One region of the Micromonospora sp. WMMD558 genome, then DNA from elsewhere that is predicted to be linked to it. Evidence: riboswitches for the same ligand, from Rfam matches in the RefSeq annotation. Region 1 holds a riboswitch; the other holds the start of a gene.

Region 1 (7,269 bases):
GGCCTCCCGGCTGCTCGCCGGTCTCGCGCTGACCGCCGGCCTCAGCGTCGGCGTCGCCGCTCCCGCCCACCCGGTCGGGACGGCCGAGGTGAGGGTGGCGTCGGCGGCCGGTGACTGCGTCGCGTTGCCCGCCCCGGGGGCGACGACCGGCAGCGCGCCGGTGGCGCTCGACGCACCGGCGGCCGGGACCGCGCCGCAAGCCGCGCCGGCCTGGTCGGGGGCGGACGCCGCGCCGCCTGCCGCAGCCGTGCCCGGCGACGTCGAGCGGGTGACGCCGGTGACCACCGGCGAGTGCGGCTCCCTGGCCGGCCGGTTCCCCGCCGGTTCCGGCTCGCGGGCTCCGCCGCGCAACTGATCGACTCCCGGGCCGCGGCCCGCCGCGTGACGCTGGTGGCGCCCGCCTGAGCGGCCCCGTCCGTCGCCGTGTCTCTGCACCTGCCGCCGCCGGTGGTCCGCGCCCAGTTCGGGGCGGACCGGCGTGTGTTGTCCCGTCGCGATCCGTTCCCCGTGAGGTTGCCGACATGAACACCGTCCTCCACGAGTTCCTCATCGACGTGCCCCGGGCGACCGCCATCTGGTCCGCGTTGCTCGTCCTCGCCCTGACCGCGCTCACCGTCGTCGCCGCGCGGCCCGAGCGGGACCAGCCGGCCGAGCCGCCGCCCGTCGACGAGACGGTCGACCTGCGCCGGTACGCCGAGGAGGTGGCGGTGGCGGCTGCCGGCGCGGCCCAGACCGCGCGTCGCCGGCGGGACGCCTGGCGCACGGCGCAGGAGGAGGCCGACCGTGCCTGGCAGGCGTACGACGAAGCCGAGAACGCCGCCCGCCGGCTCACCGCCGCCGCCGCGCTGCCCACCCCGCGCACGTCGCGTACGCCGGCCGAGTACGCGGCGCGGGAGCGGTGGTTGCACCGGGCCGCGGTGGCCGCCCACTGGCGGGGTGACCTGTCCGCCCGGCAGCTCGGCGACGTGTTCGGGCACCGGGACGGCTGGGACGCCCGGCTGCACCCGGTCGACCAGGAGATCGTCTTGACGCGGGCCGTACGCGACGGCAAGCTGGCCGCCTACCGGGCGGCGGCCGCCGCCGAGCGGGCTGCCTGGCGCGACGCGGAGGTGGCCGCCGAGGCGGCCCGTGCGCTCGCCGCCGAGGCGTACGCGGCGGCGGAGAGCCTGCGTCCGGCACTGCGGACGAAGCCTCGGACGGCGTTGACCGGACGGCCGGTCGCCGCCGCACGCTGGCGTCCCGCACGGGTCGGCTGACTTAATTCCGTGAGCCCGGTCACACCGACGTCGAACCGGTCAACATTCGCAGTCCGGTCGATTGTCTCCGCCGCTGCCGGGGTAATGTCCGCCGCTTGTCCCGTTGCCGCCCGGCCGCGTCGTAAGCACCTCGCGTCCCATTGAGTCGCGTCAGTGCGAAACTGCCCGCAAAATTGCTGCCATGATCGAGGTTTACGCAGCTCAGAGCGGGTTGGCAGGCTGGTTGACCGGCCAGTAGTGTCGGCGCGTCCGGTGCGGTAACCGATCGCAAGAGGCGACGCCGCGCCGACCCGCTCAATCGCCGCATGGCGAACCGGGGACCCAATCTGCACCTGGGGTGAATCCGCGATTGTCGCGGTAGGGCGTACTTCCCGCCCGAATCCGTCAGCTAACCCGGTAGGCGGCATCGGAAGGAGTCCCATCCTCGTGCAGTTCGAACCCAACCGTCGGTTCCATCGCCGCCTCCACGGCATCGCGGTGCCCGCGCCCGTCCGGCTCGCCGCCGGGCGCTGACCCACCGCCCTGCCCGGTCCCGCCGGGCTCGTCCCCTCGTGGCCACCTGCCGCCGGACCCGGTCCGGACGGCCGGCCCGCCGCTGCCCGCGGCCGGCCCGGTGCGCCGCCAGCCCCGACAGTCCGTGGAGGAAACCGTGAAGCACCACCTCAAGCGTCAGCTCCGTCGTCTCGCCACCGAGCGTCCGTACCAGGTGGCCGCCGCGTCCGCCGCCGTCCTCGTGCTGGCGACCGGCACCGGTGCCCTGGTCGCCGGCCCCGGCGACGCACCCGCGTCGGCGCAGACCCCGGCCGCCGTGGCCGAGCTGCGTGGCAACACCGCCGCCTCGCGCGGCGAGGCCCGTTCCGTGGCCGTCCCCCCGTCCAGCGCCGCCCCGTCCAGCGCCGCCCCGTCGAGCGCCGCCCCGTCCAGCTCACCGGCCGCGAAGGCCGCCCCCGACCCGGACCTCACCAAGAAGCCCAAGCCCCCGAAGTCCAAGCTTCTGAAGTACGACTACCAGGCTCAGATCAACTTCTACTACTGCGGCCCGGCCGCGGTCCGGAACGCCCTCAGCGCCACCGGCATCGAGCGGTCGCAGGACCACCTCGCCGGTCCGCTGGGCACCGACCAGTTCGGCACCGACTCGGCCGAGGACACCACCCGGGTGCTCAACGCCATGGTGAAGGGTGACCCGTACCGGACCCGCATGATCCCGGGCCGTGCCGCCACCCCGGCGCAGATGGACCGGCTCCAGGCCGACGTCGTCGACGCCATCACCGACGGGCGGGGCGTCGTCGTGAACATCGCCGGCTCCGCCACCGACACCAACGGCGGCTGGCACTCGTTCCCGGGCGGCCACTACATCGCCGTGACCGGGTACGACGACGAGGGCCGCCTGGTGCGGATCGCCGACTCGGCCAACCCCGCGACCGGGTCGTACTGGATGACCACGATCGCTCTGGCGAACTGGGCCGCGACCCGCGGCTACTCCGCCTGACCGACCCGCTCGCACGACGGGCGCCGGACCCATGGGGTCCGGCGCCCGTCGCGCGTTCCGGCTGCCGGCTGCCGGCGGCCCGAGAAGGGCTCACCGCTGCAGCCTCCGCTGCAAGATCCGCGCAACTTCACCGAAGATGCTGCCTCGGTTACGCCCGAGACGGCATCTTCCCCGAAGTTGCGCGGATCTTGTGCTGTCGGCCCGCCGGCGCGTGTCCCTTTTGCAGCACCGGATGTCGCTGGCCGTTGTCGGCGTCCGCGTCACCCTTGTGCGGCCGCACGTCGGACGCACCACGGCGGACTCCCGTCACTTTTTCGACGGCTGTCGAGCTGCCCGCGTAGCTGGGGCAGGGCGATCGCCCCGAGATCGGCCGGTCGTGGACGGGCCGGACCCGGCCGACCGGACCCGGTCGCATGGATGGGCAGCTGGACAGCTCGGCGCGTGCGACAGCGAAGCGAAGCGCCCGCCCCCGGTACCGGGAGCGGGCGGCTTGTGTGTGTCTGCGGTTGGTCAGCCGCGCTCGGCGACCTGCGTGACGAAGGCCCGCCAGGCGGCGGGGGAGAAGGTCAGCGCCGGACCGGCCGGGTCCTTGGAATCCCGGACGCCCACCACACCGGAAAGGTTGTCGGCGACCTCGACACAGGTGCCGCCGTTGGTGGACGAGCGGGAGGACTTCCGCCAGTGAGCGCCTGTCAGCTTGTCCATGTCTTTGCCGCTTCCTTGAGGATGTCGAGTGACTGCCCGAGCGGGAGAGCTTCGCCCCGAACCGCGTCCCACGACAAACCCAGACGAGTAACCGGGTCTGGCAGTCCTTCGGTCTGCGATTTTAGTTGGTGGTCCACGCACCCGGCGCGCGAGCCGTCGGGCAGGTCAGCCAGGATGAACGCCCCAGCAAGTCCTGAGTAGATGCCAGCGGACAACGGTACGACGTGCAACTGAATATGCGGCTGTTCAGCGCACGTAAGCAGGTGTTCGAGTTGCTCGGCCATCACGTCACGGCCGCCGCACGCCCGCCGGACGACCATCTCATCCATCACGACGAAGAGCTGCGGACTCGGGTCGCGGGCGAGGACCGCTTGCCGCTCCATCCGCGCCGCGACGCGCTGGTCGAGCCCTGAGACCGGTACGCGCGCTGCCCGGAACGTCGCGCGAGCGTATCCCTCGGTCTGTAGGAGCCCTGGCACGAAGGCGTGTTCGTACCAGCGCAGCGCCGTCGCTTCCCGCTCGATCTGTATCCACTCGCGTAGCCAGACCGGTGCGGCCTCACCCTTGACCAGCTCATCCCAGAGCGTCGCGAAGTGCCCGCCGGTGTTCAGCGCCTGGTCGACAGCGGTCAAGTAGGGCAGCGTCGGCGGTTTGGTCCCGGTCTCGATCGCGCTGACCTGAGAGTCCGAGCAGAAGACCAGCTCGCCGAGTTGCGCTTGAGTCAGCCCGGCGGCCGTGCGGCGTCGCCTCAGCTCACGGAGCAGGTACTCAGACGGCGAAATTCCCACGGCTTCCATACCCTTCCACGACTCTCCACATCGCTCCGCGCCGGTCCGGATTCGGCCGCTCCGTTCCGTGGTCGGGTGATGACTGTTTCGAGCGTAGGGGGTCACCGTCCAGGGTGGAAGGAGATGCGGCGCGAGCCGGTAGAGGACCCGAACTCGCCGGTGGCGCTGTTGGGGCCGCCCCCTTTAGGCAAGCGACCGGGGCGGCCCCCTTCCAATCCGTGAAGGAGGTTCCGCCGTGCGTCTCCGCTTCTGGCGCTGCAAGCCCACCGTGCCGTCGCTTCCCCGGCGAATCCGGGGCGCGAACCTGCCGGCCGCCCTGTTCGCACCCACCCGGCCGATCCCGACCGTTCAGCCGGGCCGCGCCGGGAGCCTGACCCGGGCGCAGGAGTACCGGGCGAACGGGGGCCGCTGGTGACGATCGCCGTCGGCCGCACGATCCGGGTTCCCGAGGACGCCTACACGTTCGGCACCGGAACCCTGACCCTGTCCATCACCGAGGTGATCAGCAGCGCGGTCGTCGACGGCGCGGTCTGGGTCCAGTTGAAAGGCCGCGAGGTCCGCCCGGACCGGTCGGTCGCTCCCCGCGAGCGGTACGCGGCGGTCCGGGTCGACGCCGTGACGGAGGTGGAGCCGGTGAGGGTCCGGTGACCCGACGCCGAGTCGAACACGTCCCGTCCCGGCCCACGTGGCGCTGCCGGGCGTGCGGGATCGCGTGGCCGTGCTCTCCCGCGAAGCTCCGCCTGCTCGGGGAGTACCGCGACGACCGGACGGCCCTGCTGGTCTACCTGGCGATGCTCCAGACCGAGGCCGCCGAACAACTCGCCGAATTGGACAGCACTCCACCGGCCAACCTGACCGAGCGCTTCATCGCCTGGGCCCGCGCCCGGTAGCCCTCCCGGCATCCCCGCCCGTGGTCTCTTGCGGTAACCGGGGAACTGTTGGAGAGTGACCAGGTGGTAACCAGGAGGGAGATCAGCGAGCTGCCCCCGGAGGCCGACCTGGCCCGGGCCGACTCGCTGGCGCGCGAGATCTTCTCGGACGTCGCGAACAAGTGGGCGTTCCTGATCATCGAGTTCCTCGGGCAGCGCACCATGCGCTTCAGCGAGCTGCGCGACGAGGTCGGCGGGATCAGCCACAAGATGCTCACCCAGAACCTGCGCATGCTGGAGCGCAACGGCCTGGTCGAGCGGACCGTGCACCCCACCGTCCCGCCCCGCGTCGAGTACAACCTCACCGAGGCCGGCGAGGCCCTGCGCGGGGTCGTGGACGGCATGTGCGGCTGGACCCAGCGCTACCTGGGCCACATCGAGGCGTCCCGCAGCCGCTTCGGAGCTGCCCAGGGCGGGCCCTAGTCGAGGACGGCGGTCGCCTCGACCTCGACCAGGTGCTCGGGCACGTCCAGCGCCACGATGCCGAACAGCGACGCCGGCGCGGCCGGCGTCACCCCCAGCTTCGCCGCCGCCCGGGCGATCCCGTCCAGCAGTACGGGCATCCTCTCCGGCTTCCAGTCGACGACGTGGACGGTCAGCTTCACCACGTCGTCGAACGACGCCCCGACCCCGGCGAGCGCCGTCGCGACGTTGAGGTAGCACTGCTCGACCTGCGCGGCGAGATCCCCCTCGCCGACCGTCTTCCCGTCCGCGCCCCAGGCAACCTGCCCGGCGACGTGGACGATCTTCGACCCGGTCGCCACCGACACCTGCCGGTACACGTCGATCTCCGGCAGCCCGCTCGGGTTCACCAGTGTCACAGCCATGACGAGGTCCTCCTCCTACGCTCTCCAGTGGTTACTTAATAACCGTAGGAGACTGCCGCTGGCCTGGGAAGAAGGCACTTTTCCGAGACCCAGGCACCTTTGGGTGACCGTACCGGCGCGCGTCCATTCGATCAGGAATCGAGAAGCACCCGGGGTTTCGGCAGGCCTAGCCTTCCCTCAGACGGCCGGGCAGCACGCCGGGCCGCAAGCGTCGAAAGGCAGCCAGGGAATGACCGCGAAGAGTGCCAAGACCGAGTCCGACGGCTTCAGCGCCGAAGAGCGTGCCGCGATGAAGGAGCGCGCCGCCGAACTGCGCGCCGAGGGCAGGAAGGGCGCCAAGAAGGCCGACGGACTTCAGGCGGTCCTCGACCGGATCGCGCAGATGGCGCCCGAGGATCGCGAGCTCGCCGAGCGCGTACACGTGACCATCACCGCCACCGCTCCGGAGCTGACGGCGAAGACCTGGTACGGGATGCCCGCCTACGCGAACGAGGAAGGCAAGATCGTCGTCTTCTTCCAGGACGCGGGCAAGTTCAACTACCGGTACTCGACGCTGGGCTTCCAGGACACGGCCAACCTCGACGACGGGGACATGTGGCCGGCGTCGTACGCCCTCAAGGCGTGGAGCCCGGAGGTGGAGAAGAAGGTCGCCGAGCTGGTGAAGGCCGCCGTCTCCTGACGATGCCACGCAGCTCGGGCGGCGACCCCGGGTGGACCGGGGCTGCCGGCGGAGCGGTCTCGATTCAGCCGGGCGGCTCAGGGATCAGCCAGGTGTCGAAGGCCGATCCGAGAAGAACACCGAGGAAGCCGAGGGCGATGGAGGCGGCAATGCCGATGAGGAACCCGGTCAGGCCGCGGTACCGGTTGTCCGTAGCCAGCTCTGGCGAAGCCCCGGCACGCCGCGATCCCGGGCGCTCGATGATCAGCCAGGTCAGCACGCCCAGTCCGAACGGAACTCCCGTACCGATCCAGAACCAGTGCCATCGTGTACCCACGACCGGTGCCGGTCCGGCGATGAGTACGGCCAGACAGACCAGGCCGACGACCGCCGCCAGATATCGGGAGCCGGGCTGCACGTCGCCGACGAGTGGCCGGCCGGAGTCGAGCACGGACGCCCTCACCTGCGCCCGGATCGACTCGGTCTGCGGGCCGAGTGGCTCGGAACTGCCCGCGAAGGAGGAGTGTTCGGGCGTTGCGGTGGGCCCGCCATCCAGCACCGCGTAGTAGGTGCGGCCGTCATGGGTACGCCAGACGAACAGCGGGCCCTCGCGGTCC
Region 2 (7,269 bases), 2.6 Mb from region 1:
CACCCGCGAGTCGATGCAGCCGAGCACGACGGCGTACGGCTGCTGGTCACCGGAGGCGGCCGCGGCCGCGGCGGTGACGTCGTGGCCGTGGATCGGCTGGCCGCTCACGAACCGCCGGTTGCCGGCGAGCAGCTCGGCCAGCGCGGCGCGGGGCGTACCCCCGGCGCGGCGACCCGGGTGGTGCGGCGCTGCTGCCATGCCGGTCAGCCTGACCGGTACGCCGGGGTTCGCGGGCCGGGTTCCGAATCTTCTTTCGGGCGCGGTTGGCGTGATGTCATGACGGGTAGCCGGTGTTACCACCGGGTATCCCCGGTGTGACGGACTGGTGCGGCCCGGGGGAGGTGGCGATGCCGGAGGTACGGGAGGTACGACTGCCCGACGACGTCCGCCTGCACGTGGAGATCGACGGTCCGGCCGACGCCGAGGTGACGGCGGTGCTGCTGCACGGCTGGACGCTGGACGGGCGCGCCTGGCACCGGCAACTCGCCGACCTGCGGGAACGCTTCGCCGGTGCGGTGCGCGTGGTGACCTACGACGCCCGCGGGCACGGCCGTTCCAGCTGCATGCCGCTGCCGACCGCCACCCTGGCCCAGCTCGGCGACGACCTCGCCGCGGTGCTGGACGCGGTGGTCCCGGCCGGGCCGGTCGTGCTGACCGGCCACTCGATGGGCGGTATGACGATCATGGAGTACGCGCACCGCCACCCCGCGCACTTCGCCGCCCGCGTCGCCGGGCTGCTCTTCGTCTCCACCACCGCCGAGGGGCACACGCACACCGTCTACGGCCTCTCACCCCGTATCGCCCGGTTGATCCGGCTCGCCGAGACCACCGGTGCCGGCGTCCTGGCCCGGTGCGGGTCCTGGCGTCCGCCCCGGGCGCTGCTGCGCGCGCTGCGGCCCAGCATCCGCTGGATGCTCTTCGGTGACCGCTGCGACCCGACCGACATCCGTCTGGTCACCTCCGCGGTGGCCCGCGCGTCGCTACGCTCCATCGGCGGCTTCCGGGCCTCGATCGGGGCGCAGCACCGGCTGGAGACCCTGGCCGAGCTGGCCCATCTGCCGGCCGCCGCGCTGGTCGGGGACCGGGACCGGCTGACCCCGCCGCCGTGTGCCGAGTCGATCGCGGCCGCGCTGCCGGCGACCGAGCTGACCGTCTGCCCGGGTGCGGGGCACATGCTGATGATGGAGCGCCCCGACGAGGTGAACGGCGCCCTGGCCGGGGTGCTGCGCCGGGTGCTCGTGCGCTCCGCCGCCGCCGACGCCGGACCGTCGGCGGTGGCCGCCTAGCGCGTTCGCGCACCTCCGGCGCCGCCGGTGGCGCCGGGGCCGTACCCTCGTGCGGTTGGCCGGCGTACGGCCGCGCGTACCGCGCCGCCCTCGCCGTCGACGTCAGGAGGAGCGAGCGTTGACCGACCAGACCGCGCTGGAACAGGAGATCGCCGTCGAGCAGCGGCACCTCGACCGGGTGTACGCACGCCTGGCCGAACTGCGCCGGTCGGCGATCCGCGCGGAGAAGGAGGGCTACCGGCTGGCCCGGGTCGGCAACTTCGGCGCCCTGGTGGAACGGGACGCGATGGTGTTCCACGCGGCGCAGCGTCGGCACCTGTTCGACGCCGAGCACGAGGGGCTGGTGTTCGGCCGGCTCGACCTGCGCGACCGGCAGGTGCTGCACGTCGGCCGGCTCGGCATCCGCGACGAGAACGCCGCCACCCTGGTGGTGGACTGGCGCGCCCCGGCCGCCGCCGCCTTCTACCGCGCCACCCCGGCGCAGCCGCTGGACGTCGTCCGGCGCCGCATGATCCAGTCGAGCGGGGAGCGGGTCACCCGCATCGAGGACGACCTGCTCGACCCGGGTGCCGCCCCGCCGGACATGACGGTGGTGGGTGACGGCGCCCTGCTGGCCACGCTGTCCAAGGCGACCGGGCGCGGCATGCGGGACATCGTCGCCACCATCCAGCGGGAGCAGGACGAGGCGATCCGCTCCCCCGGTTCGGGGGTCACGATCGTCTCCGGCGGTCCGGGGACCGGCAAGACGGCGGTCGCCCTGCACCGGGCGGCGTACCTGCTCTACGCCGACCGCAGCCGGTACGCCGGCGGCGGCATCCTGGTGGTCGGGCCGTCGGCGGTCTTCGTCGAGTACATCGCCTCGGTGCTGCCCTCGCTGGGCGAGGACACCGCCACGCTGGCCTCGCTCGGCGCGCTCTTCCCCGGGATGCGCGCGACCCGCACCGACCCGCCGGAGGTGGCGGCGGTGAAGGGCTCACTGCGGATGCGGCGGGTGCTGGAGCGGGCCGCACGTGACGCGGTGCCGGGCGGTCCCGGCGAGCTGCGCCTGCTCTACCGGGGTGAGCTGCTGCGGATCGACCGACGCGAGCTGGACGCGATCCGGGACCGGGCGTTGCCGCGCGGCGCGCGGCGTAACGAGGTCCGCCGGGCCGGCTTCGACGGCGTCTTCGCCGCGCTCTGGGCGCAGGCCCGGCGGCTGGGCGTCCCGCGCCTGCCGGAGCAGCGCGCGTTCGAGGACGAGATCGCCGAGCGGCCGGAGTTCCGCGAGTTCCTCAAGGCGTGGTGGCCCCGCCTGCATCCGCGCCACGTGCTCGGGTGGCTGGCCCGCCCGGACCGGCTGCGCCGGTACGCGGGCGGGGTGCTCTCCGGCCGGGAGATCCGGCTGCTCACCGACGCGTACCGGACGTTGGACCACCAGGGGCTGACCATCGCCGACGTCGCGCTGCTGGACGAGCTGGACGCCCTGCTCGGCAAGCCGATGAAGCCGGCCCGGCCGAAGCGGGACCCGTTCCAGCTGGCGGGCGGGGTACGCGAGCTGAGCACGTTCACGGAGCGGCAGCGCGCCGCCCGGGAGGCGGCCCGCCAGCGCCCGGAGGACTACCGCGAGTACGCCCACGTCGTGGTTGACGAGTCGCAGGACGTCTCGCCGATGCAGTGGCGCATGATCGGTCGGCGCGGGCGACTCGCGTCGTGGACGGTGGTGGGCGACCCGGCGCAGACGGCGTGGACCGGCGACCCGGACGAGCTGGTGCGGGCCCGCGACCAGGCCCTCGGCCGCCGCCGCCGGCAGCACTTCACGCTCACCACCAACTACCGCAACTCGGCCGAGATCTTCGCCGTGGCGGCGGCGGAGATCCGGCGGCTCGACCCCGACCTGCCGCTGCCCACCGCCGTACGGTCGACCGGCGTCGACCCGGTGGAGCTGGTCGTGCCGCCGGCCGAGCTGGAGACGTCGGTGGTGGAGGCGGCCAGTGCGCTGCTCGCCGAGGTCGCGGGGACGGTCGGGGTGATCACGCCGGTGCCGCGCCGCGACGAGGTCGCCGGGTGGCTGGGCGGGCTGGGCGCGCCGCGCCTGCAGGTGGTGACGAGCCTGGAGGCGAAGGGCATGGAGTACGACGGGGTGGTGCTGGTCGCTCCGAGCGAGATCCGGGCCGACGCGGCGTCGGGCGTACGGACCCTGTACGTGGCGCTGTCCCGGGCCACGCAGCGGCTCACGACGGTCGACCCGACCGGCTGAGGATCGGGTGGCCGATCTCAGTTGCATACATAGCGATGTGAGCATAGATTGGACGCGGGTCCGGACGGGTGACGGAAGGTGTCCGCGTGGGCGCAGGTCATGACCACCACCACGGGTCGGTCGCAAACGCGGCGCAACGGCACCGCGGACGCCTCTGGGCGGCCTTCGCCCTGCTCGCCACCCTGATGGTGGTGGAGGCCGTGGCCGCGTTCCGCACCGGCTCGCTGGCCCTGCTCAGCGACGCCGGACACATGTTCACGGACGTGCTCGGCATCGGCATGGCCCTGGCCGCGCTCACCGCCACGCGCCGGACCACCGGCGACCCGCAGCGCACCTTCGGCCTCTACCGGCTGGAGGTGCTGGCCGCGCTCGCCAACGCCGTGCTGCTCTCCGGTGTCGCGATCTTCGTGCTGGTCGAAGCCGTCCGGCGCTTCGGCGACCCGCCGGAGGTGCAGACCGGTCCGATGCTCGCGGTGGCCGTCCTCGGCCTGCTCGCCAACGTGGGCGCCTTCGCCCTGCTGCGGTCCGGCGCCCGGGAGAGCATCAACGTGGAGGGCGCCTACCTCGAGGTGCTGGGCGACCTGCTCGGTTCGCTCGGCGTCATCGGCGCCGCCCTGCTGATCGCCGCCACCGACTGGTGGTGGGCCGACCCGCTGGTCGCGGTCGCCATCGGCGCGTTCATCCTGCCGCGCACCTGGCGGCTCGGGCGGGCGGCGCTGCGCATCCTCGTCCAGGCCGCCCCGGAGCACCTCCAGGTCACCGCCGTGCACGACCGGCTGGTCGCCGTCCCGGGCGTCACCGAGGTGCACGACCTGCACGTCTGGACCCTCACCTCCGGGATGGAGGTGGCGTCCGCGCACCTCACCCTGGCACCCGGTGCCGAGGTCGGCACGGTCCTCGCCGCCGCGCGGACGGCCCTGCGGGACGAGTTCCGCATCGAGCACGCGACGTTGCAGATCGAGCCCGGTGCGGCCCCTGGGAGCTGCGGGGCGGTTGAGTGGTAACGGACACATCCGTGATCTGAGCGGCTATTGTCCATTGATGTCGGATTAGGCGGTGACCACACGGACACCGTCAGTCACATCCGCTGCACCTGCCCCAACCGTCCCGGTAGGCTCTGTTCCGGCCTCCGCCAGGCGGCACGCACCGGTGCCGGCGGTGGCCGCCGCCTAATCGCCCGCAGGGCGAGCCGGGGAACCAGGTACCGGGGGTGCATCCGCGTCGAGCGGTAGGGATCTTCCGTCCCGAACCCGTCAGCTAACCCGGTCGGCGGCTGACGGAAGGACATGTGGACAGATGCCAGAAGTGGCACCCGTACGACGACGCGCCGCCCGCGTGGCGGCCCTGCTCAGCGCGGCGCTCACCCTCGGTCTCGCCGCCACGCCGGTCGCCCCCGCGGCGGCCGCTCCCCCGGCCCGCCAGGCCGCCGCACCCGGCGACCCGGAAGGCGGCACCCCCGCCCTGCGCGCCCAGCTCGAGGCGGCCAGCAAGGGCTTCCTGGACGCGAAGCGGGCCCTGGACACCTCGGTCAAGCGCCAGCAGCAGCTCGCCGAGCAGCTCAAGACCACCGAGACCCAGCTCACCGAGCGGACCTCCCGGGTCGGCCAGATCGCCGGCCTCGCCTACCGCACGGGGCGGCTCGGCACCGCGTCGGCGCTGCTCAACAGCACCTCGCCGGAGGGCTTCATGGACCGGGCCGCCGCGCTCGACGCGGTGGCCGCCAACGAGGACCAGGCCCTGCGCGAGCTGCTGGAGACCCGTGAGCAGGTCAGCAAGGCCAAGCTCGCGGTGGAGGTGGAGATCACCGAGCAGCGCAAGCAGCAGGCGGTGATGGCCAAGCGCAAGCAGCAGGCCGAGAAGGCGCTGACCGTCGCGAACTCCCGGGCCGAGGCACCCGCCGCCAGCCGGAGCGCGTCCCGGACGGCCGCACCCGCCCCGCGTAACTCGGACGGCTCCTGGCCGTCGGAGTCGTGCAGCGTCAACGACCCGACGCCCGCGAACGGCTGCATCACCCCGCGCACGCTCCACGCGCTCAACCAGGCCAAGGCGGCCGGGTTCACCCGCTACGTCTCCTGCTACCGCTCCGGCGGGTCGGGTGAGCACCCGAAGGGCCGGGCCTGCGACTTCGCCGCCCAGCAGAACGGCTTCGGCGGCGACGCCACCGGCGGCGACCGGACGTACGGCAACAACCTGTCGGCGTTCTTCGTCAAGAACGCCGACCGACTCGCCGTGCTCTACGTGATCTGGTACCGGCAGATCTGGCTGCCCAGCAGCGGGTGGAGGTCGTACAGCGGGGCGGGCGGCGACCCGTCCAGCGACCACACCAACCACGTGCACCTGTCCGTGTACTGACGCCGCTCGGCCCGGTGCCCTCCCGACAACGGAGGGCCCGGGCCGCCGTCGTTCAGGCGGCCGGCGGACCGGCGTCCAGCATCGCCCCGAGCCGGCTGGCGAGGCCGAGGTGGGCCGACCGGGCCTGCGCGAAGGCGTACCCGAACAGTGGCGCCGGCGCGGCGAGGGTGATCTCCACGTCGATGCGGACACCGTCCGGCTCGGCCTCCAGCCGGGTGCGGTTACGGACGGTCGTCGCCGGCCACTGCCGGGCGACGGTCACCACCTCGTCGGCGGTGGCGACCAGCACGTCGGCCCGGTAGGTGACCGGCAGGCGCACCGGCCCGACCGCGAGCCGGTCGGTGATCGCGTAGCTGGCGTGGGCGCCGGAACGCGGCCGGAGCCGCCGGACCCGCACGATCAACGGGTGCAGGTCCACCTGCCGGACCGGGTCGGCGAGCACCTCGGCGGCGACCGCCGGTGAACAGCGAGCCTGGACGGTGTAGCTGAAGGATCCTCGCCTGAGCACGCCGTCTCCCCACCGTCGTCGCCTCGCCAGATCGTCGCCCACCCGCACGGGTGCTGGCAACGTCCGACCCGACACCTTGGGGACACCCGGAATTCACCCACCCGCCCGACTACGGTCGGCTGATGGGGTACGACGGTCCGTGGTGGACGACGACCCGGGTGGGAGGCGATGCCGGTGAACGAGCACGTGATGGTCTTCGCGCCGACGCCGCGGCTCACGGTCACGGTCGACCAACCGAGCGAGGCCCCCGAGCTGCACCTGCACCCGGGTGGCCAGGGTGTCTGGCAGGCGCGCATGATCATTTCGCTCGGGGTCGACGTGGTGCTCTGCACGGCGCTCGGCGGTGAGGTCGGCCAGGTGCTGGAGCCGCTGCTGGTCAGCGAGGGGGTCGACCTCAAGACGGTGGTCCGCGACTCCGGCGGGAACGGCGGGTACGTGCACGACCGCCGCGAGGGCGCCCGCCGGGAGGTCGTGGACGTACCGGGTGAGGCGCTCGGCCGGCACGAGCTGGACGAGCTGTACAACCTGGCCCTCGGCGAGGGGCTGCGCGCGCCGGTCAGCGTCCTGAGCGGACCTCACCAACCGCACCTCGTCCCAGCCGAGCTCTACCGGCGCTTCACGGCCGACCTGCGGGCCAACGGCGGCAAGGTGGTCGTCGACCTGGCCGGCGAGCACCTGGCCGCCGTGCTGGACAGCGGCGTCTTCTTCCTCAAGGTGAGCCACGAGGAGCTGATCGCCGACGGCCGGGCCGCCGGCGACGACGAGGACCAGCTCGCGCGGGCGATGTACGACCTGCACGCGGGCGGCGCGGAGAACGTGGTGGTGAGCCGCGCCGCCGAGCCGGCACTCGCCCTGGTCGACGGCGAGGTGTTCGAGGTGGAGATGCC

What was found. A riboswitch is a leader RNA that binds a small molecule or an ion and turns the genes downstream of it on or off. The one in region 1 is predicted to bind cyclic di-AMP.
Region 2: linked by a shared signal. The riboswitch ahead of ACN26Y_RS14985 (coiled-coil domain-containing protein) and the one ahead of ACN26Y_RS27085 (C39 family peptidase) in region 1 are both predicted to bind cyclic di-AMP.

The regions. Positions count from the first base shown of each region.
Region 1 is NZ_CP186061.1:5,684,855-5,692,123, reverse strand. Features, by position in the region: gene ACN26Y_RS27095 (hypothetical protein) at 1-355, shown strand, start outside; gene ACN26Y_RS27090 (hypothetical protein) at 522-1,256, shown strand; cyclic di-AMP (ydaO/yuaA leader) riboswitch at 1,538-1,674, shown strand; gene ACN26Y_RS27085 (C39 family peptidase) at 1,894-2,745, shown strand; gene ACN26Y_RS27080 (DUF397 domain-containing protein) at 3,256-3,450, opposite strand; gene ACN26Y_RS27075 (helix-turn-helix domain-containing protein) at 3,438-4,247, opposite strand; gene ACN26Y_RS27070 (hypothetical protein) at 4,474-4,653, shown strand; gene ACN26Y_RS27065 (hypothetical protein) at 4,650-4,886, shown strand; gene ACN26Y_RS27060 (flavin reductase) at 4,883-5,128, shown strand; gene ACN26Y_RS27055 (winged helix-turn-helix transcriptional regulator) at 5,192-5,590, shown strand; gene ACN26Y_RS27050 (RidA family protein) at 5,587-5,994, opposite strand; gene ACN26Y_RS27045 (iron chaperone) at 6,224-6,673, shown strand; gene ACN26Y_RS27040 (hypothetical protein) at 6,738-7,269, opposite strand, start outside.
Region 2 is NZ_CP186061.1:3,068,192-3,075,460, reverse strand. Features, by position in the region: gene ACN26Y_RS15005 (carbonic anhydrase) at 1-198, opposite strand, end outside; gene ACN26Y_RS15000 (alpha/beta fold hydrolase) at 348-1,286, shown strand; gene ACN26Y_RS14995 (HelD family protein) at 1,405-3,522, shown strand; gene ACN26Y_RS14990 (cation diffusion facilitator family transporter) at 3,609-4,526, shown strand; cyclic di-AMP (ydaO/yuaA leader) riboswitch at 4,679-4,810, shown strand; gene ACN26Y_RS14985 (coiled-coil domain-containing protein) at 4,828-5,874, shown strand; gene ACN26Y_RS14980 (SRPBCC family protein) at 5,927-6,382, opposite strand; gene ACN26Y_RS14975 (1-phosphofructokinase family hexose kinase) at 6,551-7,269, shown strand, end outside.